DNA from 3 places in the Variovorax sp. 54 genome. Region 1 is predicted to be linked to each of the others. Evidence: predicted binding sites of a transcription regulator. Region 1 holds the regulator's gene; each other region holds the start of a gene.
What was found. Region 1 encodes sigma-54, which starts transcription at its own class of promoters, with help from an activator protein. Its sites were predicted from a motif close to TGGCANGNAANCTGCTTT; they were not measured.

Region 1 (7,198 bases):
CGCGAGCATGTCGGCGCGGTAGCGGCGGTAGGCGGTGTGGACCAGCGGTTCGTCGGTGGCAGCAAGCGAGTTGGTGACCACGCTGATCTTCACGTTGCGCCCGCGGATCTCGCGCATCACCTCCAGCCCCGACGCACCGGGGATCAGGTAGGGCGAGACCAGCGTCACCTCGCTGCGCGCGCGGCGCATCTGCTCGACCACGTTGTAGCGCACGCTGTCCACGTCGAGCAGCGGCACGCCGCCATACGACGCGGTCTTGCCGATCACGCGGTCGGGCGAATCGGCGTAGGCCTCGGCGGTGGTCCAGATCAGGCCGAGCTTGCCGGCGTCGAGGTCGTCGGCCACGGGGCTGTAGCCGAGCAGGTCGTTGGGCGCGGGCTTGGGCGGCGGCGGCGTGGTGTCGGGGCCGGTGGCGACGTCGAAGCGGCGCTGCAGTTCTTCGCGCGGCAGGTCGGAGCGCACGACCGAGCCGATCGGGCGCACGTGCGGGCTGTTCCAGTACTGGTCGAACAGCACGCCCAGGCGCGGGATCAGCGCGCCCGTGACGAAGGTGTCGAGGTCGATGAAGTTCTGGCCCGAGGTGCGCCTGAAGTACTGGTTGCCGATGTTGCGCCCGCCCGCCACCGCCATCGCGCCGTCGGCGATGAAGAGCTTGTTGTGCATGCGGCGGTTGACGCGGCTGAAGTCGAACAGCGACGCGGTGAAGCGCTTGAGCAGGCTGCCGCGCCCGGCCGGGAACGGGTTGAACAGGCGCAGCTCCACGTTCGGCGTGGCGGCCAGACCGAGCAGCAGCTCGTCTTCGCCGGACGTGTACAGGTCGTCCATCAACAGGCGCACGCGCACGCCGCGCTGGGCGGCATCGCGCAGGGTGCGCAGCAGGTAGCGGCCGGTCTCGTCGTTCTCGATCTGGTAGTACTGCACGTCGAGCGTGCGCTGCGCGCGGCGCGCGAGCTGCAGCCGCGTGTCGAAGGCGAAGTCGCCGCCGGGCATGAGGCGAAAGCCGCTGAGGTCAGGGTCGGGCTGCGAGGCCAGCGCGATCTTGCCGAGCGCGGTGTCGGCCGAGACGGCGATGGCCTTGGTGGGTGCGCGCGGTGCTTCGTCGGGCAGCGTGGCGCAGCCGGTGAACAGCAACGCGGTTGCGATGACGAAAACCCAATGCCCACAGCGCGACAGCAGGCGATGGGTCATCGTGAGCTTTCTACAGGGCCTTGCGCAGGTTGGCGGGCGCGATGCGCAGCGCTTCGCGGTACTTGGCCACGGTGCGGCGCGCGCACTCGATGCCCTGCTCCTTCAGCATCTCGGAAATCTGGCTGTCGGACAGCGGCTTCTTGATGCTCTCGGAGCTCACGAACTGCTTGATCAGCGCGCGCACTGCCGTGCTCGACGCGTTGCCGCCGGTCTCGGTGCCCAGCGCCGAACCGAAGAAGTACTTGAGCTCGACCGTGCCGAAGGGCGTCGACATGTACTTGGCCGTGGTCACGCGCGAGATCGTCGATTCGTGCAGGCCCAGTTCGTCGGCGATCTCGCGCAGCACCAGCGGGCGCATCGCCAGCTCGCCGTGCACGAAGTAGCTCTTCTGCCGCTCGACGATCGCGTTGCTCACGCGCAGGATGGTGTCGAAGCGCTGCTGGATGTTCTTGATGAACCAGCGCGCCTCCTGCAGCCGCTGCGACAGCGCCTGGCTGCCCTCGCCCTTGTGCGACTTGAGCGCGCCGGCGTAGATGTCGTGCACGCGCAGGCGCGGCATCACCTCGGGGTTCAGCATGACGCGGAACTTGATGTTGGTGCCGCGGCCCGTCTTGGTGACGATCACGTCGGGCACGACGATGTTGCGCTCGACGTCGACAAAACGGCGGCCCGGCTTGGGCTCCAGGCGCGCAATGATCTGCAGCGCCGAGCGCACCAGCTCTTCGTTGGTGCGCGTGAGCGTGGCCAGGCGCTTGAAGTCGCGCCGCGCGAGCAGCTCCATCGGCTGCTTGCAGATCGCGATGGCGGTCTTGCGCACGAGCGCTTCGGCCTCGGTCTCGTCTTCGTTCGCGAGCGCCTTCAGCTGGATGCTCAGGCATTCGCCGAGGTCGCGCGCGCCCACACCGGCCGGCTCCAGGCTCTGCAGCAGGCCGAGCGCCACCTGGAAGTGGTGCACCAGGTCGTCGAACTGGTCGTTGTCATCGCCCGCCAGGCCCGAGGCCAATGCAGGCAGCGAGTCTTCGAGGTAGCCGTCGTCGTTGAGCGATTCGATCAAAAAGCGCAGCGCGGCGCAGTCGTTTTCGTTGAGCCGCAGGGTCAGCGCCTGGCGGTGCAGGAACGATTGCAGCGACTCCTGGCTGCGCGCGAGTTCGGTGGCGTCGGCACGCTCGTCGTCGCCCAGGTTGTTCTGGCGTGCGGGTGCGTCGCTGCCCCACTCGCTGTCGTCGGGCGCCATCTCGACGGTGCCGTCGCCCTCCCAGTCGGGCTCGCGCTCGGTGATCTCGGCGGCGGGGCCGTCGGAGTCGGGCGTGGACGTGGTCTCGCTCGAAGTGGTCGTCGCGCTGGGGGTCGGCGCCGGGGCGAAATCGCCCTCGCCGGTGTCACCACCGTCGTCGCGTGGCACGGGCGTGTCGACAGCATCGAGCCCGAACTCCTCGCGCGCGGCTTCTTCCGCGGTGCGTTCGAGGAACGGGTTCTCGTCCAGCATCTGCTCCACCTCCTGGCTCAGTTCGAGCGTGGAGAGTTGGAGCAGGCGAATGGACTGCTGCAGCTGTGGCGTGAGCGCCAGATGCTGCGAGACGCGAAGGGACAGCCCTTGCTTCATGAGGACGCGCCCCTCCCTTACATGCGGAAGTGCTCGCCCAGGTACACCCTGCGTACCTCGGCGTTGTCGACGATCTCCGAGGGTGTGCCTTGTGCCAGCACGTGCCCGTCGCTGATGATGAACGCGTGATCGCAGATGCCCAGCGTTTCACGCACGTTGTGGTCGGTGATGAGCACGCCGATGCCGCGCTCCTTCAGGAAACTGATGATCCGCTGGATCTCGATCACCGCGATCGGGTCGATGCCGGCAAAGGGCTCGTCCAGCAGGATGAAGCGCGGCTGGGTGGCCAGCGCGCGCGCAATCTCGACGCGGCGGCGCTCGCCGCCCGACAGCGCGAGCGCGGGCGAATCGCGCAGGTGGTCGACGCGCAGGTCGGCCAGCAGATCCGTCAGTCGCTCGTCGATGTGCTGCTTGGACAGCGCCACCAGACGGCCGTTGGCGTCGGGCTCGCGCTGCAGCTCGAGCACGGCACGCACGTTTTCCTCGACCGTGAGCTTGCGGAAGATCGAGGCTTCCTGCGGCAGGTAGCTCAGGCCCATGCGCGCGCGGCGGTGAATGGGCATGTGGGCGATGGGCTCGCCGTCGATGGTGATCTCGCCGGCATCGGCGCGCACCAGCCCGACGATCATGTAGAACGAGGTGGTCTTGCCCGCGCCGTTGGGGCCGAGCAGTCCGACGACCTCGCCCTTCTGCACATCGAGCGAGACGTCTTTGACGACCGTGCGGCTGCCGTAGCTCTTCTTGAGGCCGCGCGCCACGAGGCGGCTGCCCGGGACGCCGTCGGCGGGCGGGGTTCCTGCGGTTTCGATCACTTGCGCCCTTCCCCTTCTGTGCTGCCGCCCAGCGTGGTGCTCGGGCGCAGCCCGGCGCCGGGCGCGGGGGTGGGCGCCGGGGCCGCGGGCTTCTTGCCGCCCGCTGCCGGTGCGGCACCGCCTGCCGCCGGGGCCGGCGTGGCCTTCGGCGTAAGGATGGCCTTGACGCGACCGCCGCCGCCCGCCGAGACGCCGGCGTTCGGCGGCACGAGGGAACCGTTGACGGTGTAGGTGTCGTTGCTCTGGTCGTAGACGATCAGCGCACCGCTGCTCTCGTCATTGGCCGTGGCACCGATCAGCCGGCGCATGACGGCGCGGCGGATGAACTTGACGTTGTCGGCGCGGCTGTCGTACTCGATGACTTCCGACTCGCCCTCGATCCACTCGTCGCCGGCGTTGCGCTTCTGCTTGTAATAGGCCAGCTTGCCGGGCGCCGCCGTGACCACGCCGTACTGGTAGCCCTCGGCGTCCTGGCGCACGTCCAGCCGCGCACCGCGGATGATGATCGTGCCCTTCGTGACCAGCACATTGCCGGTGAACACGCTGGTCTGTTTCAGGTCGTCGTAGCGCATCGAGTCGGACTCGATGTTCATCGGCTTGGTGCGGTCGGCGGTTTCAGCCAGGGCGCCGGAGGCGGCTCCGGCCAGCAACAGCGCGCCGAAGGCCAGGCGGCCGAGGCGACGAAGGGTGGGGAATGTGGGGATGGAGGGCAATGTCATAAAGGCACGAAACTTGCTCTGAAACATTGTATGCGTGGGACGGTGATTGCCCACCGCCGCCAATGAAAAAGCCCGCCGAAGCGGGCCTTGCATTCGACCCAAAAACCAGGTCGACAGGTCGTCGGGTCGGTCAGCCCTTCTTGGCTTCGCCGATCAGGAAGGTCGCGACCTGCAGCACCTTGGCCATGCTGCCGGCGGTTTCGCCGTCGACATACCAGCGGCCTGCCACGGCCAGGGCCGGCACGCCGGCGACCTTGTAGGCCTCGGTCTGTTGCGCTGCGCGGCGGGCCTTGCTGGCCACGCCGAAGGACGCAAATGTTTCCTTGAACTTGGCACCGTCGAGGCCGGCACGCTCGGCCCAGGCCTGGATGTTGGCTTCGCCGTTCAGGTTCTGGCGCTGCGCGTGAATCGCGGCGAACACCTTCGAGTGGTATTCCTCCAGCTTGCCCATGGCTTCGAGCGTGAAATACAGGCGCTGCTTGGCTTCGACGTCGTTGCCCACGAAGGGCACCGGGATGCGACGGAACGCCACTTCTTTCGGGGCTGCCTTGACCCAGGCTTCGAGCGAGGGCTCGAAGTCGTTGCAATGCGGGCAGTTGTACGAGAAGAACTCGACCACCTCGACCTTGCCGGCCGCTGCATCGACCGGCACGCGCTTGTCGAGCACGAGGAAGTCGGTGCCGGCCTTGGGGGCGCGCTGGGCGTGTGCCGGAACGGCAGCCAGCGAAAGCAGCCCGATCGAAGTGGCGGCCAGCGAAAAGTCACGACGTTTCATGGAAAAGGTTCTCCTGTGGGTACCGCAGACAGAGCCGGCGCGCTGCCGGGAGTTCCCCGTCGGCGGCGCGCCCGAGGCGCTGGAATTGACAAAACAGCGTGCGGCAGATGCCGCGCGGGCGAGAGCTTAAAGGCTGTTCAAGAAAGACGTTGGTCAGCGCTGCACGCGCACCAGCGCCGATTCGAGACCGCCGCCGTCGAGCCGTTCCTTGAGCCGGTCGGCATCGTCCTTCTTGTTGAACGGGCCGGCGCGCACGCGGTAGACCGTGCGACCGGCCTGCTCGCGCTCGGTGACCTTGGCCTCGACGCCCATCAGCGACAGCTTGGCGCGCTGCGCCTCGGCGTCGTCGGTGGTGCGGAAGGCGCCGGCCTGCACGAAGTACATGAAGGGGTCGGCACCCGACGGCGACGGTGCGGCGGCCGTGTGGCTCGGCGCAGCGGACGCGGTGGTCGTGCTGCTGCCGCCTGCGCGGGCCCGGGCGAGGTCGCCCAGCGGATCGTTCGACGGCGGCAGGGCGTTGGCTTCGGCCGGCACCGGCGCGGGACGCGCCGGCTTGGGCGCCACCACCACGGGGGCGGGGGCAGTGACCGGCGGGGTGACGGTGGTGGGCGCCGTGCCCGGTGCCACCGTGACGGGGGCGCCGGTGATCGGGTTGACCGGGCCGGTGGCCGTGGCGGCCGGTGGCGTGGCGGCCGGCTTGGGCGCGCCGGCCTTGCCGGCCAGCGGTGCGTTCGGGTCCCAGTCGCGGTTCTTGCGGGCTTCGGCTTCGTCCTGCTCGGCACCGCCGCGTTGCGTCTTGTTGACGAACGGGATCGGCACCTTGGTGACGTAGACCGCGATGCCCAGGGCGACGCCCAGACCGAGCACCAGGCCGATGATGAGCCCGATGACGATGTTGCCGCTTTGTCTGCTTGTCTTCTTCATGTTCAGAGGGTGATTCACATCTTGTTCGGCGCACTGACGCCGAGGATCGCGAGGCCATTGTGCAGCACCTGCGCACAAGCGGCGACGAGTGCCAGGCGCGCTTTCTTCAACGTTTCGTCGTCGACGAGCACACGCTCGGCGTCATAGTAGCTGTGCAGGTTGGCGGCCAACTCGCGCAGGTAGAAAGTTACGTCGTGAGGCGCGAAATCCTTGGCAGCGGCCGTCAACATGCTCGGGTACTTGGCCAGCTGAAGCATCAGCGTCTGCGCTTGCGGAGCCTGCAGCGAGGACAGGTCCACCGCGCTCAGCGAGGCCACGTCACCGGCCCAGTCGCGCAGCATCTTGCAGATGCGCGCGTGCGCCATCTGCACGTAATAGACCGGGTTGTCGTTGTTTTGCGCCAGCGCCAGGTCGATGTCGAAAAGGAACTCGGTGTCGGGCTTGCGGCTGAGCAAAAAGAAGCGCACGGCATCGGTGCTGGTCCACTCGATCAGGTCGCGCAGCGTGACGTAGCTGCCGGCGCGCTTGCTGATCTTGACCTCTTCACCGCCCTTCATCACGCGCACCATGGTGTGCAGCACGTAGTCGGGGTAGCCCTCGGGAATGCCTTCGCCCGCGGCCTGCAGGCCGGCGCGCACGCGCGCAATGGTGCCGTGGTGGTCGGTGCCCTGGATGTTCACGACCTTGTGAAAGCCGCGCTCCCACTTGGCAATGTGGTACGCGACGTCGGGCACGAAGTAGGTGTACGTGCCGTCCTTCTTCTTCATCACGCGGTCTTTGTCGTCGCCGTAGTCGGTCGACTTCAGCCACAGCGCGCCATCCTCTTCGTAGGTCTTGCCGGCGGCCACGAGCTTGGCCACCGCCGCCTCGACGCGCCCGCTGGTGTAGAGGCTGGACTCGAGGTAGTAGTTGTCGAAGCGCACGCGGAAGGCCTGCAAATCGAGGTCCTGCTCGCGGCGCAGGTAGGCCACGGCGAATTCGCGGATGCTGTCCAGGTCGTCGATGTCGCCGCTGGCGGTGTATTCGCGGTCGTCCGACTTGACGGTCTTCTTCGCCTTGAAGTCTTCGGCGATGTCGGCGATGTAGTCGCCGTTGTAGGCCGGGGCTTTTTCGCCGCTGGGCCACTCGGCGTCGCCGGGCTTGAAGCCCTTGGCGCGCAGCTGCGTGCTGTGGGCCA
Region 2 (7,198 bases), 170 kb from region 1:
GGCTCCTGTCCGCATTCCCGGCCCGCTGCAGATGGGCGAGGTCATGCAGCACCTGCGCGAGGTGCTGCCGGCCGACACCATCTTCTGCAACGGCGCGGGCAACTTCGCCACCTGGGTGCACCGCTTCTGGCCGTTCCGTGCGTTCGCGAGTCAGCTCGCGCCGACCAGCGGGTCGATGGGCTACGGCCTGCCGGCCGGCGTCGGCGCCAAGCGCTTGTGGCCCGCGCGCGAGGTGGTCGTGTTCGCGGGCGACGGCGATTTCATGATGCACGGCCAGGAGTTCGCGACCGCCGTGCAGTACGGCCTGCCGATCCTCGTGGTGCTGCTCGACAACGGCATGTACGGCACGATCCGCATGCACCAGGAAAAGCACTACCCTGGCCGCATCAGCGCCACGCAGTTGAAGAACCCCGACTTCCGCGGCTACGCCGAGGTGTTCGGCGGCCACGGCGAACGCGTGACCACGACGGAAGAATTCGGCCCCGCACTGGCGCGTGCGCGCGCCAGCGGCAAGCCGGCGATCCTGCATTGCCTGCTGGACCCCGAAGCGATCACGCCCGCGAGCACGTTGCAGTCGATCCGCAAGGCGGCGTTGGCAGCAGGCTGAAACGTCGTCAGCGCAGGCCGCCGACGTAGCGCGGCGGCGGCGTGGGCGGCAGGCCGTCGGGCTGGCGCGCCGCCAGCCGCGCGGCGCGGGCCAGCGGCTCCATCGCCTGCTCCAGCCGCGTGGCGAGCTGGTCGAGTTCGTCGTCTTTCGTTTCGGCGGCGTGGATGCGCGTCATGCGCACGATCTCGGCGGCGTACTCGGCGTTGGTGGCCATCCATTCGGTGTCGGTCACGCGTCCGTGCTTGCGCCGCAGCGCCACGTGCAGGCGGGCGGCGAGGGCGATGCGTTCGCTTTCGGACATGGATGGCATGGCGGGGTCTCCGTCTTTTGGGTCAAGCTCCCAGGTGTTCCTTGTGTTGAGCAAGATCGAGGCCCACGAGTTCGCTCTCGGGGTCGACGCGCAATCCGACCAGCACATGCACGAGGAACAAGACGATGGCCGTGCCCGTCGCGCTGTAGATCGCCACGCTGCCGACCGCGATCGCCTGCGTCAGCACGTTGCCCGTCGCGCCCGAGATGCGCGGGTCGGCGAACACGCCCGTGAGCAGTGCGCCCACGATGCCGCCGATGCCGTGCACGCCGAACACGTCGAGCGAGTCGTCCGCACCGAGCAGGTGCTTCAGGCCCGTGGCGCCCCAGTAGCAGGTCAGCCCGGCGATGGCGCCGATGGCCAGTGCCGCCAGCGGCGTGACGAAGCCGGCCGCCGGCGTGATCGCCACCAGCCCGGCCACGAGGCCGGAGCACAGGCCCAAGAGCGAGGGGCTGCGGCGCACGATCCATTCGCCGATCATCCAGCTCATGGCGCCGGCCGCCGCCGCGATGTGCGTCACCAGCATGGCCAGGCCGGCGCGCCCGTCGGCCGCCACCGCCGAGCCCGCATTGAAGCCGAACCAGCCCACCCACAGCAGGCCCGCGCCGGTCATGGTGAGCGCCAGGCTGTAGGGCTCGAAGGCCTCGCGCCCGTAGCCCCGGCGCGGCCCGAGCGCATAGGCGCACACCAGCCCCGCGATGCCCGCGTTGACGTGCACCACCGAGCCGCCCGCGAAGTCGAGCGCGCCCATCTGCGCGAGCCAGCCGCCCGGCTCCCACACCCAGTGCGCCACGGGGGCGTAGACGAGCACGCTCCACAGCAGCGCGAACCACAGCAGCGCCGAGAAGCGCATGCGCTCGACAAAAGCGCCGAGCACCAGCGCGGTGGTGATGATCGCGAAGGTGAGCTGGAACATCGCGTAGACCGACTCCGGCACGTTCGGCGCCACATGGCTCACGGCCACCTGGCCGGCGTCTTTCAGGTACTCGAAGCCCGAAAAACCGATGCGCGAGAGCTTGCCCAGCCAGGGCCAGCCGGGCGTGAAGGCCAGCGAGTAGCCGAGCGCGAACCAGGTCAGCGAGACCACCGCGGCGATCGCCACCACCCCGGCCATGGTGGCCAGCACGTTCTTGCGCCGGACCATGCCGGCGTAGAAGAGCGCGATGCCGGGCAGCGTCATCAGCAGCACCAGCGCGGTCGACGTCATCATCCAGGCGGTGTCGGCCGCGTTCAGGGAGGCTTGGGGTGCCAGCAGGGCCATGACCGTTTCTTCTTGGAGTGGTGGACAGGAGGCCTGTGTGCACGAGTCATGCCATCTTGTTAACGGCTGAAACACTTTCGTTTCCCAACCGAGGGGTCGAAGTAACACGAAGCGGGTAATTCCTAATGCACTGGGCCGGTGCGCGCTTGCACAATCTGCGCACTCGCGACGGGCCCTGCTCGTACTGCCGAGGGTCCGAGGAGACAAGCTTCCGATCGATCAACAAGAACATTCTTCAAAGGCTCCGTACGAGATGCCTGTCTGATATTTGAAAAGCGCCGCTGGTCGGCGCTTTTTTTTTGCCCGCTCGCAGCGCGATCTCGGGCGCTTTCCTCCAAGCCAAACAAGCCTCCTGGCCAACCGGGGTCGGCCATGACAGCTATCGTTTCGATAGCGAATCCGGTGAGACAATCGCCCGCATGGAAATGCTGGTGGTCACGGGCGCCTCACTGCTCGCGGGTTTTATCGATGCGATCGTGGGCGGCGGCGGGTTGATCCTGGTGCCGGCCCTCTTTGCGGTGTTTCCGGGCGCGCCGCCCGCCACGCTGCTGGGCACCAACAAGAGCGCGTCGATCTGGGGCACTGCGGCCTCGGCGGCCCAGTTCAGCCAGCGGGTGCAGATGCGCTGGAGCGCCATGTGGCCGGCTGCGCTGCTGGGCTTCGGCGGCTCGATGGTCGGCGCCTGGACCGTCACGGTCTTCCCGGGCGACTTCCTGCGCCGGGCGCTGCCGGTCATCCTGCTCGGCGTGCTGATCTACACGCTGGCGCGCAAGGACATGGGCCGGCTGCACGCGCCGCGCTTCAGCGGCCGCGCCGAGACCCTGGCGGCCAGCACCATCGGCCTGACCATCGGTTTCTACGACGGCTTCTTCGGGCCGGGCACGGGTAGCTTCCTGGTGTTTTTGTTCGTGCGCTGGATGGGCTACGACTTCCTCAACGCCTCGGCCTCGGCCAAGGTCATCAACACCCTGACCAACGCCGCCGCGCTGATCCTGCTGGCCGCCAAGGGCCACGTCTGGTGGCACTACGGGCTGGTGATGGCGGTCGCCAACGTGGCCGGCAGCCTGGTCGGCACGCGCGTGGCGCTGAAGCACGGGGCGGGCTTCGTGCGGATCGTGTTCATCGTGGTGGTGAGTGCGCTGATCCTGAAGACGGCCTACGACGCGTTCTTCAAGTGATCTTTGCGGGGACCGTCGTTCAGGGCGCGATCACGCCGACGGGGCACCTTGCTCCGCGAATGTCCTCCGGCCTGCGGCCTCCCCCTTAATTTCGCTGCGCAAGGCACCCCGCCGGCGCGATCGTCATCAGCCGAGGTTGTTGATCGGCCGCGAACCAGCAGCGTGCCCAGGTGCGCAGGGCACTGGGTGCTCCCCGCAGCGAAATTAAGGGGGAGGCCGCAGGCCGGAGGACATTCGCGGAGGGGAGTACCCGGTGTCCTGTGCACGCGCCCCGAACGCACTTATCCGAAAAAACAAAAAAAGCCCCACACGGGGGCTTTCTTGCAGGCGAGCGAAAGGAACCGTCAGTCCTCGACAAACGCCTCTTCGCGCTTCGCCTTGATCGCCGGCAGCAGCACGATGGCCAGCAGCAGCGCCGCGGCGATCAGCAGGCCCGCCGACAGCGGCCGCGTGACGAACACGCTCCACGCGCCGCGCGACAGCAGCAGCGCGCGCCGCAGGTTCTCTTCCATCATCGGCCCGAGGATGAAGCCCAGCAGCAGCGGGGCCGGCTCGGTGCGCAGCTTCAGGAACAGGTAACCGATGAAGCCGAAGATCGCCACCATCCACACGTCGAAGGTGTTGTTGTTGGTCGAGTACACGCCGATCGCGCAGAACAGCACGATGGCCGGGAACAGGAACTTGTAGGGCACCGTCAGCAGCTTGATCCACATGCCGATCAGCGGCAGGTTCAGGATGATCAGCATCGCGTTGCCGATCCACATCGAGGCGATCAGGCCCCAGAACAGCTCGGGGTTGCTGGTCATCACCTGCGGGCCCGGCTGGATGTTGTGGATCGTCATCGCGCCCACCATCAGCGCCATCACCGCGTTGGGCGGAATGCCCAGCGTCAGCAGCGGAATGAAGGAGGTCTGCGCGCCGGCGTTGTTGGCCGACTCGGGCGATGCCACGCCGCGGATGTTGCCCTTGCCGAAGGGCACTTCGCCCGGACGCATCTTGATCTTCTTCTCCAGCGCGTAGGCCGCAAAGGCCGCCAGCAGCGCGCCACCGCCCGGCAGGATGCCCAGGGCCGAGCCCAGCGCCGTGCCGCGCAGCACGGCGGGCGTCATGCGCTTGAAGTCGTCCTTGGTGGGCCACAGGCCCTTGACCTTGTGCGTGAACACCTCGCGCTCGTCATCGGGCTGCGAGAGGTTGCCGATGATTTCGCCGTAGCCGAACACGCCCATGGCGATCACCACGAAACCGATGCCGTCGGTGAGCTCGGGAATGTCGAAGCTGAAGCGCGCGACACCCGAATTCACGTCGGTGCCGACGATGCCCAACAGCAGGCCCAGCACGATCATCGCCACCGCCTTGAGCAGCGAGCCCGAGGCCAGCACCACGGCGCCGATCAGGCCCAGCACCATCAGCGAGAAATACTCGGCCGGGCCGAACTTGAAGGCCAGCTCGGTCAGCGGCGGCGCGAAGGCGGCCAGGATCAGCGTGCCCACGCAGCCCGCGAAGAACGAGCCCAGGCCCGCCGCAGCGAGCGCAGGGCCTGCGCGGCCCTGCCTTGCCATCTGGTAGCCGTCGATACAGGTGACCACCGAGGACGACTCCCCGGGCAGGTTCACCAGGATGGCCGTGGTCGAGCCGCCGTACTGGGCGCCGTAGTAGATGCCGGCCAGCATGATCAGCGCCGACACGGGCGGCAGCGCGTAGGTGGCGGGCAGCAGCATCGCGATCGTCGCGACGGGGCCGATGCCCGGCAGCACGCCGATCAGCGTGCCCAGGATGCAGCCCAGCAGGCAATACAGCAGGTTGGTGAAGGTGAAGGCAACGCCGAAACCAATGGAAAGGTTGTGGATCAGGTCCATGGTGCGTGCTCCTCAGCCCGAGATGAAAGTGGGCCAGACCTGGATCTGGAGCTTGAGCGCCCAGATGAAGGCCACATAGCTGCCGGCCGCCAGGATGGTGGAGAGCACCAGCACGTCGCGCAGCTTGAAGTGTTCGCCGGCCATGCTCGAGATGATCGTCAGCGCGTAGATCGCGATGATCATGCCCATTGCCGGCAGCCCGACGCTGGGCAGGCCGCCCAGCAGCACGCCGAAGGCCAGGTTGGCGCCAAGCACGAAGGCCAGCGGCTTCCAGGCCCATTTGCCGATCTTGTCGCCGTCGGCGCTCTCGACCACCATGGCCTGGAACATGATCAGCCCGCCCAGCAGCGCCAGCAGGATGCCCAGCATCAGCGGGAAGTACCCCGGCCCCATGCGGGCGCCGTCGCCGATGGTGTAGGTGGTGGCGCCGATGGCGAACGCGCCACCGACGGCGGCGAACATGACTCCTGAGAAGAAGTCCGCCTGTCTCTTGATTTTCATTCTCTCGACCCTCTGTTTTCGAAGGGACGAGGGTCGTCGCCAGCGGCTGACCATTGGCTGACCGCCACGGTACGGACAAATGCTTACAAGGGTAAGTACTGACTTAGCACTGGCTCTCCTTCAGGCTTCGCGACACTTCGTGTCGTTACGCCAACCTCCCGCCGGGGGGCAACACCAACGGCCCGGCAAAGCCGGTTCCGAGGTGTTCCACGAAGGGATTCATGGGAGTGGGGCGATGGGCGCCAGAAACGAAAAAAGCTCCCGAAGGAGCTTTTTATTCATTCAGAGCGCCGAGGCGCTCATGAGTGTGTGGGGGAGGGCTTAGTAGCCGCCGCGGCCACCGCCGCCGCCGCCGTAACCACCACCGCCGCCACCGCTGCGGCCACCACCGCCGCCGCCGCCGTAACCGCCGCCGCCGCCACCACCGTAGCCGCCGCCGCCACCACCGCCGTAGCCGCCACCACCGCCGGTGCGGGGGGGACGTGCTTCCATCGGACGGGCTTCGTTCACCGTCAGGGCGCGGCCCTGCAGCGATGCGCCGTTCATGCCTTCGACTGCAGCGAGTGCTTCAGCGTCGGTGCCCATTTCGACAAAGCCGAAGCCCTTCGAACGGCCGGTGTCACGTTCCATCATGACCTTGGCGCTGACGATCGTGCCGAATTCGCCGAAAGACTGTTCCAGGTCGTTGTCACGCACGGAGTAGGCGAGGTTGCCCACGTAAAGTTTCTTGCCCATGGAGGGACTCCTAATTCAAACCAAAAAAACACAAAGCGATGGAGTCCCAGAATCACAACAAACTAATGCGCTGTGGCGCGAAACTGACCGATCACCAAATTACGTGCACGGGAGCCGAGGCTCGCAGACACGTGAGCCGGATTATCCGGCCCGATTCCAAAAAAAAGGGGGGAATTTTTGTGTTATCGAGAAACATTCCGGCCCGGCGGGCGGTTTCGCAACGGTTTGAGCAGGTCGGACAGGCCGTTGTGGTCTATTTCATGCATCAAAGCGAGCAGCCGGCCGATTTCTCCCGAGGGAAAACCCTCGCGCGCAAACCAGGTCAGGTAATTTCCGGGCAAATCGGCGATCAGCGTGCCCTTGTGCTTGCCAAAAGGCATTTGAAGCGTCACCAGGCGCTGCAGGTCTTCGGGGTTCATGCGCTGCTCAGCCTCCCGCGCGCTTGACCGTGTGGCCCTGCTTCACGAGGGCGGCGATCACCACCTCGCGGTGATCGCCCTGGATCTCGACGGTGCCGTCCTTCACCGTGCCGCCGGTGCCGCAGGCCGCTTTGAGCTGCTTGCCCACGGCCGCCAGCGCCGCCGCGTCGAGCGGCAGGCCCTTGACGACGGTCACGCCCTTGCCCTTTCGGCCCTTGGTCTCGTGCGATACGCGGACAATGCCGTCCGTGGCCGCCGTTTGCGCCTTCGCGAGTTCCTTGCAGCGGCATTGCGCCACCGGGGCGCCGCAGTCGGGGCACATGCGCCCGCC
Region 3 (7,198 bases), 2.0 Mb from region 1:
CTGGGCGCGGCCTACCTCGCAGGGCTGTCGACCGGCGTCTACACCGATGCGCGCCAGCTCTCGAAGCTGTGGAAGATCGAACGCCGCTTCATGCCGACCATGGGCCGCGCGCAGGCCGAGGAATCGATGGCGCGCTGGGAGCGCGCGGTGCGCCAGGCTACCGCGACCTGAGCGCCCTCCGCTTCACCAGCCCCAGAGGGAGCGCTTCAGCACCCAGCCGGTGGTGCCGCCTTCATGGCGCACTTTCACCCAATCACCGCGGCGCTCGAGGGTGCGCAGCACGTCGCCGTACACGGCCTTCTTCACGACCGGGCTGCGCGCGCCGGGTGCGCGGCGCAACTGCGCGGTCTTCGCCTTCACGACGTGGTGCGGCGTCTTGTTCGTCATCGAACGGAAGACCCAGGCCTTGTCGTTCTCGAAATCAGTGACCCGCAGCCAGTCGCCCTTGCGGCCGATCACGCGCAGCGGATAACCCCGGCTCACCGTCCAGTGCGCCTCGGCGCGCTGGCTGGGGGCAGTGCGCATGTTCAGGGTCTTGACCGCGACACTGACCATCTGCGGCTGCGCGGCAAAGGCGGATGGCAGCACCATCCACGAGAAGAAGAATGCGAGCAGGAGCGCGGGCAGTCGGCGGCTGAATCGGGCCATGGGGCGAGGGTTCCTTTCAAGAAGACACGGAGGTTCGGCAAACGCCGGTCGAAGCCCCCTCTGGGACGCTGAGCGCGAATAAGTTCCGCCGGGATATCCCTGAGGCGTGCCTCAAAGACCCCGCCAAGGTCGGGACACTGACGCTGTTGCGGCGGGGTGCGGGGCAGAATTCGCCCGCCTTCGACCTCCCCACGCCGCGTTTGACACATCCCCACATCGACGCCCCGCGTCACTCTTCCAGCGCCCTGCTGGCCTTTGGCGTGGTCGGCGTCACGCTGCTGGCACTCATTGCCCTGGGCCACGACGGCCGCCGCATCGCCCAGCTCGCGGTGCTCGCCGCGCCCCCGGTGCTCTGGCTGCTGTGGCCGCTGCACAGCGCGCGCCTGCGGCGCTGGCGCACGGCGCTGGTGTGGCTCTGGGTCATGGGCTTCGGGCTCGACGCCGTGGTCCGCGCCTATCTGCTCGACACCTACCAGGCCGCACCCGACAGCGCCATGGTGCTGGGCGCGGCGGCCAACACCAACGCGCGCGAAAGCGCCGAGTACCTCCGCATGCACTGGCGCTCCGCCGTCGTCTGGTCGGCCGCGCTTGTGGCGGCAGGCGTGGTGGCGGGCCTGTTCGCGCGGCGCGGTGCCACGGCGCCGCGTGCGCGGCGGCCGTTCTGGGTGCGCTCGCTGCTGCTCCTGATCCTGCTCGCGGCCTGCGTGGCCTATGTGAGCAAACCCTGGCGCCGGCTGCACCCGGTCGTCTTCTGGACCCAGTGGTCGCAGTCGCTGCAGGACCAGCGCGCCGCCTGGGCTGGCCAGGAAGAAACCCGCGATGCGCAGCTGGCGCAAGCCCGGCAGATCGCACCGGTGTTCTCGCGCGAAGGGCCGTCCACGGTCGTGCTCGTCATCACCGACAGCATCAACCGCGACAACATGGGCCTGTACGGCTACGGCCGCCCGACCACGCCGCGCCTGCAGGCGCACAAGGCGCAGGAAGGTGATCGCATGGCCGTGCTGCAGAACGCGTGGTCAGTGGACGCAAGCACCCTGCCCGCGCTGCGCAACATGTTCCATTTCGGCCAGCCCGCCAATGGGAACAGCGGGAACAACGGGAACGCCGGGAACCCGCCCCACCTGCTCGCCCTGGCGCGCGCCGCCGGCTACAAGGTCTGGTGGATCAGCAACCACGACGACCTGGCCATCGAGCAGGAGCACGCACGCTATGCCGACGTGGTCGACATGGTGAACCGCACGCCGGGCCGCGCCAGCGCCTCGCTCGACGGCGAGATCCTCGACTGCGTGCAGGAAGCCTTTGCCGACACGAGCACCGAACGAAAGCTCATCGTGGTCCACCTGATGGGCGCGCACCCGCACTACAGCCTGCGCTTTCCAGAGAACGCCAACCCCTTCGACGACAACGTCGATGCGATAGAAACCGGCCTTGTGAAGAACGGCCGCTCGGCCTGGGTGCGGCACTTCCGCCAGCAGTACGACGCCGCGCTGCTGTACCACGACTTCGTGGTGTCGGAGCTGCTGCAGCAGACCCGCAACACAGGCAAGCCGGACGACTACCGCGCCTGGATGTACCTGTCGGACCACGGCCAGGAGGTCGGCCACGGCAGCGACCGCGCAGGCCACAGCCCCGCCACCGCCTCGGGCTATCGCATCCCGGCCATCGTCTGGCGCAACCACGAGCCGCTGCCCACCGGCGCCGCCACGCAGCAGCCCTTCCGCGCGGACTGGACGGGCTGGAGCCTGATGGACCTGCTGGGCATCCGTTGGAGTGGGCAGAAGGCCGAGCGCAATGTGCTGGGCGACAGCTACCAGTGGCGGGCGCCGGAGATTCCGGTGGCAGTCGAGTCGTTCTCGAAGTAGAAGCAGCTGAAGGTCAGCGATCGGCCACCGGCCGCACCGCGTGGGCGGCCTCGGCCGCTTCGTTCAGGCCGATCCAGGCATTGCTGAAGTCCACGGCGTAGAAGTGCTGCGCGGCCTCGCTGCCCGAGCCCGACCAGAACTTGACCAGCGGCGTGTCGGGAAAGCGTGCACTGTCGATGGTGGGAACGGAGGTTTCGCGGGCGCACCATCGCGGCACGGTGACGGGCTCCTTTTCGGGGCTCAGTTCGAGCGTGAACTGCTCGTCGACCAGGCCATGGTCGCAACGCCGCAGCGCCGCCAGTTCCACGACGGTCGGCAACCGCCATTGCGAGATGCCTTCATGGCCCTTCACGTTGAGCGCCTGCACGCGCTCCTGTGCGTCCATCAGGCTCAGGGCTTCGGCCTCACCGACGCAACGACCGCCCTGCCATGTCTGCCCCAGGGCGCAGCGCAGCCAGCGCAATCCGGTGGCAGCGTCGAGGACGACGGCCGTCGATGCCTGCGCCGAGGCTTGTTCTTTCGGTGACGCGGCCTCGTCGCAGCCGGCGAGCAGCACGACGGCCGCCAAGGCGACGGCCATCCACTTGCCATCGTTGGCAAGCATTGATTTCTTCTTCATGGGAACTCCCTGCGGTCAGCAACTTGTCGAGATCGAACTCGAATGCTACCGCCCGCCACGCGAGGTCCCGGGGCCTTGAGGGGCCCACAGGACGCGGTGCGTTGTCAGTGCGCCGGCACCAGGAAGTCCTGGCTGATGCGCCCGCCCAGCTCGTTCACGCGGTCGAGGAACTGCGTGAGGTAGGCATGCAGGCCCGTCGCCAGGATCTCGTCGACCCGCGCGTACTGCAGGTCGGCCAGCAGCTTGCCGGCGCGGCGTTGCGTTTCGGCGCTCTGCTCGTTCTGCACCTTCGCGAGGTTGGCGACCACCTCGGCCAGGCTCGCGTGCAGCGAGCGCGGCATGTCGGCGCGAAGAATCAGCAGCTCGGCCACGCGCTCGGGCTTGATCACGTCGCGGTACACCTTGCGGTACACCTCGAAGGCCGAGACGCTGCGCAAGATGGCGCTCCAGTGATAGAAGTCGTACTCCTGGTCTTCCTCGGTGGCGGCGCCGAAGAACTCGCTGTTGAGCGCGTGGAACTTCACGTCGACCAGGCGCGCCGTGTTGTCGGCACGCTCCAAAAAGGTGCCTAGGCGCGAGAAGTAGAACGCCTCATCTTGGAGCATGGTGCCCAACGTGACGCCACGCGACAGGTGCGAGCGGAACTTGACCCATTCGAAGAACTGCCCCGGGTCGCGCTCGAAATCGCCGGCGCGCAGCATGCGCTTCACTTCGAGCCAGGTGGTGTTCTGCGTTTCCCAGGCCTCGGTGGTGAGCGCGCCGCGCACGGCGCGGGCGTTCTCGCGGGCGGCCTTCAGGCAGGAGACGATCGACGACGGATTGCTCTCGTCCTTGACCATGAACTCCATGACTTCATTGGGCGCAATGTGGTCGTACTTGTCGTTGTACAGCGGCAGCAGCTCGCTGATGGAAAGCACGCCCTGCCAGCCGTACTTGGCGACCTCGGCCGACTGCGGCAGCAGCGAGGTCTGGTAGTTGACGTCGAGCATGCGCGCCGTGTTCTCGGCACGCTCGGTGTAGCGCGACATCCAGTAGAGGTGGTCTGCGGTGCGGGACAGCATCGTGGGTGCTCCTACTGCGATTGGCTTTGCGACTGCGTGGCCGCCTTCGGCTTGGCCGTGCGGTCCGCTTCGAGAATCCAGGTGTCCTTGGTGCCGCCGCCTTGCGACGAGTTGACCACCAGCGACCCCTCCTTGAGCGCCACGCGCGTGAGGCCGCCGGGCACCATCTGCACCTCGCTGCCCGAGAGCACGAAAGGGCGCAGGTCGATGTGGCGCGGCGCGATGCCGGCGTCGACAAAGGTCGGCGAGGTCGACAGGCTCAGCGTGGGCTGGGCGATGTAGCCGTCGGGCTTGGCGATGACAGCCTTCTTGAAGTCTTCGATCTCGGCCTGCGTGGCGGCCGGGCCGATGAGCATGCCGTAGCCGCCGGCGCCGTGCACCTCCTTGACGACCAGGTCCTTCATGTTGTCGAGCGTGTACTGCAGCTCGTCCTTGTTGCGGCACATGTAGGTCGGCACGTTCTTCAAAATCGGCTTCTCGCCGAGGTAGAACTCGATCATCTTCGGCACGTACGGGTAGATCGACTTGTCGTCGGCCACGCCGGTGCCCACGGCATTGCAGATGACGACGTTGCCCGCGCGGTAGGCGCGCATGAGGCCGGCCGTGCCGAGCGTGGAGGTCGGGCGGAACACGTCGGGGTCGAGAAAGTCGTCGTCGACGCGGCGGTAGATCACGTCGACCCGCACCGGGCCGCGCGTGGTGCGCATGTAGACGAAGTCGTCCTTCACGAACAGGTCTTGGCCTTCGACCAGCTCCACGCCCATCTGCTGGGCCAGGAAGGCGTGCTCGAAGTAGGCGCTGTTGTACATGCCGGGCGTGAGCACCACCACCGTGGGCTCGGCCGTGGCCGGCGGCGCGCTGGCGCGCAGCGTTTCGAGCAGCAGGTCGGGGTAGTGGGCGACGGGCGCGATGCGGTTCTGGTTGAAGAGCTCGGGGAAGAGCCGCATCATCATCTTGCGGTTTTCGAGCATGTAGCTCACGCCGCTGGGCACGCGCAGGTTGTCTTCGAGCACGTAGTACTCGCCGTTGCCCTGGGCATCGGGGGCGCGCACGATGTCGATGCCCGAGATGTTCGAGTAGACGTTGTGCGGCACATTCACGCCCATCATCTCGGGGCGGAACTGGGCGTTGTTCAGGATCTGCTCGGCCGGGATGATGCCGGCCTTGATGATGTCCTGGTCGTGGTAGACGTCGTACAGGAAGCGGTTGAGCGCCGTGACGCGTTGCACCAGCCCCTTTTCCATGCTCTCCCACTCGTGGGAGGGAATGATCCGGGGCAGCAGGTCGAACGGGATCAACCGCTCGGTGCCGGAGCCGTCCTCGTCCTTGGCGCCGTACACCGCGAAGGTGATGCCGACCCGGCGGAAAATCAATTCCGCCTCTTCACGCCGCGATCGCATCACCTCACCGGGTTGCTTCGCAAGCCATTGGTCGTAGCGCTTGTAGTGCTGTCGGATTGCAGCGCCCGCATAGGGGAGCTGCTCATACATCTCGTCGAATTTGTGCATGGAACGACCAATCTCCTTGAGCCATAGCTTAGCAAGTTCAAGGCCAGTAGAAGCCCTAGGTTTGAACGCAATACGAGGGCCTTTGGTGTTTAGTGCCCACCTTCACGATTTCAGGGCATGCGGTGGCGCCAGTAGCGCAGGTCGAGCGCACGTTCACACCTCACCTCGGCAGGCCTCGGGCTCGCCCAGTGCGCGGCGCCGCAGCGCGGGCTGTCGACCACCTGCACGCCGCGCGCCACATAGCGCGCCACCACCTCGGGCGCGGGGTGGCCGAAGCGGCTGCGGTAGCCGGCCTGCACGAGCGCGATGCGCGGGCGCACGGCGTCGAGCAGGGCCTCGCTCGACGAGGTCTTGCTGCCGTGGTGGGGCACCAGCAGCACGTCGGCCTGCAACCCGGGCGTTCGCGCCACCAGCGCGGCCTCCTGCAGCCGTTCGATGTCGCCGGCCAACAACGCCGTGGCGCGGCCATTGCCGATGCGCAGCACGCACGACACGGCATTGGGCCGCGTGAAGCTGCGGTAGTCGCTGTCATAGGGAAACAGCACCTCGAAATCGACGCCGTCCCAGGTCCAGCGCTGACCGGCCTCGCAACGGCGCGCCGGGCGCAGCGCCTGCAGCGGATGCCCGGCCTCGATGGAACTCAGCAGCGCGGCCTGCGGCTGCATGGCGAGCACGGCGGCCGCGCCCCCCGTGTGGTCGATGTCGCGGTGGCTCAGCAGCAGCGTGTCGAGCCGTTCGCCGCGTGCGCGCAGCAGGGGCACGAGCACGCGGTGGCCGGCGTCGCTGTCGAGCCCGTAGCGCGGACCGGCGTCGTAGAGCAGGCTGTGCGTCGCGGTGCGCACGAGCACTGCGTTGCCCTGCCCGATGTCGGCGGCAAGCAGGTCGAACTCGCCCGTGGCGGGCCGCACCGGCTGCCACAGCAGCACCGGCAACAGCAGCGGCAGGCCGAGGGCGCGCATCGACCACGGCAGGCGCATCGCCAGCAGCACGCCACCCGCCACACCGCCTGCGGCCAGCCACGGCGGCGGGGCGGCCATCGACAGCGTGGCGTAGGGCAAGCCGGCGAACACCTGCAGCAACCAGACGAACAGCTTCACGGCGCCGGCTGCCACGTCCCACAGCGGCGGCACCGCCACGCCGAGCATCGCCAGCGGCGTGATCACCAGCGTCACCCACGGGATCGCGATCGCGTTGGCCACGAGCCCGACCGCCGACACCTGCTGGAACAGCAGCAGGCTCAACGGGGCGAGCGCCAGCGTGATGGTCCATTGCTCGCGGAAGAAGCGGCGCAGGCGCGTGAGTGCCCCCACCTTGTCGTCGCCCGGCACGGCTGTCGCGGAAGCAAACAGCACAGCCACCGCGACAAAGCTCAGCCAGAAGCCGGCCTGCAGCAGCGCCCACGGATCGGCGGCCACCACAACCGCGGCCGTCAGCAGCCAGACGTGCGGCCACGGCCAGCGCCGGCCCGTCAGGCGCAGCAGGGCTACAGCCGCCAGCATC

Region 2: a site for sigma-54 is predicted at 2,215-2,232, ahead of CLU95_RS16640 (ammonium transporter). Genes of this name have one in related genera too.
Region 3: a site for sigma-54 is predicted at 5,727-5,744, ahead of CLU95_RS26475 (circularly permuted type 2 ATP-grasp protein). Genes of this name have one in related genera too.

What each region holds. Positions count from the first base shown of each region.
Region 1 is NZ_PEFF01000001.1:3,744,578-3,751,775, reverse strand. It holds gene CLU95_RS17410 (phospholipase D family protein) at 1-1,188, opposite strand, end outside; gene rpoN (RNA polymerase factor sigma-54) at 1,199-2,791, opposite strand; gene lptB (LPS export ABC transporter ATP-binding protein) at 2,809-3,603, opposite strand; gene lptA (lipopolysaccharide transport periplasmic protein LptA) at 3,600-4,322, opposite strand; gene CLU95_RS17390 (thiol:disulfide interchange protein DsbA/DsbL) at 4,453-5,097, opposite strand; gene CLU95_RS17385 (SPOR domain-containing protein) at 5,251-6,021, opposite strand; gene argS (arginine--tRNA ligase) at 6,036-7,198, opposite strand, start outside.
Region 2 is NZ_PEFF01000001.1:3,577,091-3,584,288, forward strand. It holds gene CLU95_RS16630 (thiamine pyrophosphate-binding protein) at 1-607, shown strand, start outside; gene CLU95_RS16635 (hypothetical protein) at 615-917, opposite strand; gene CLU95_RS16640 (ammonium transporter) at 940-2,178, opposite strand; gene CLU95_RS16645 (sulfite exporter TauE/SafE family protein) at 2,598-3,356, shown strand; gene CLU95_RS16650 (tripartite tricarboxylate transporter permease) at 3,701-5,212, opposite strand; gene CLU95_RS16655 (tripartite tricarboxylate transporter TctB family protein) at 5,225-5,713, opposite strand; gene CLU95_RS16665 (RNA recognition motif domain-containing protein) at 6,035-6,448, opposite strand; gene CLU95_RS16670 (DUF3820 family protein) at 6,631-6,867, opposite strand; gene CLU95_RS16675 (translation initiation factor Sui1) at 6,875-7,198, opposite strand, start outside.
Region 3 is NZ_PEFF01000001.1:5,775,234-5,782,431, reverse strand. It holds gene glpK (glycerol kinase GlpK) at 1-171, shown strand, start outside; gene CLU95_RS26495 (SH3 domain-containing protein) at 184-648, opposite strand; gene CLU95_RS26490 (phosphoethanolamine transferase) at 849-2,510, shown strand; gene CLU95_RS26485 (Lcl C-terminal domain-containing protein) at 2,524-3,129, opposite strand; gene CLU95_RS26480 (alpha-E domain-containing protein) at 3,234-4,190, opposite strand; gene CLU95_RS26475 (circularly permuted type 2 ATP-grasp protein) at 4,202-5,698, opposite strand; gene CLU95_RS26470 (DNA internalization-related competence protein ComEC/Rec2) at 5,809-7,198, opposite strand, start outside.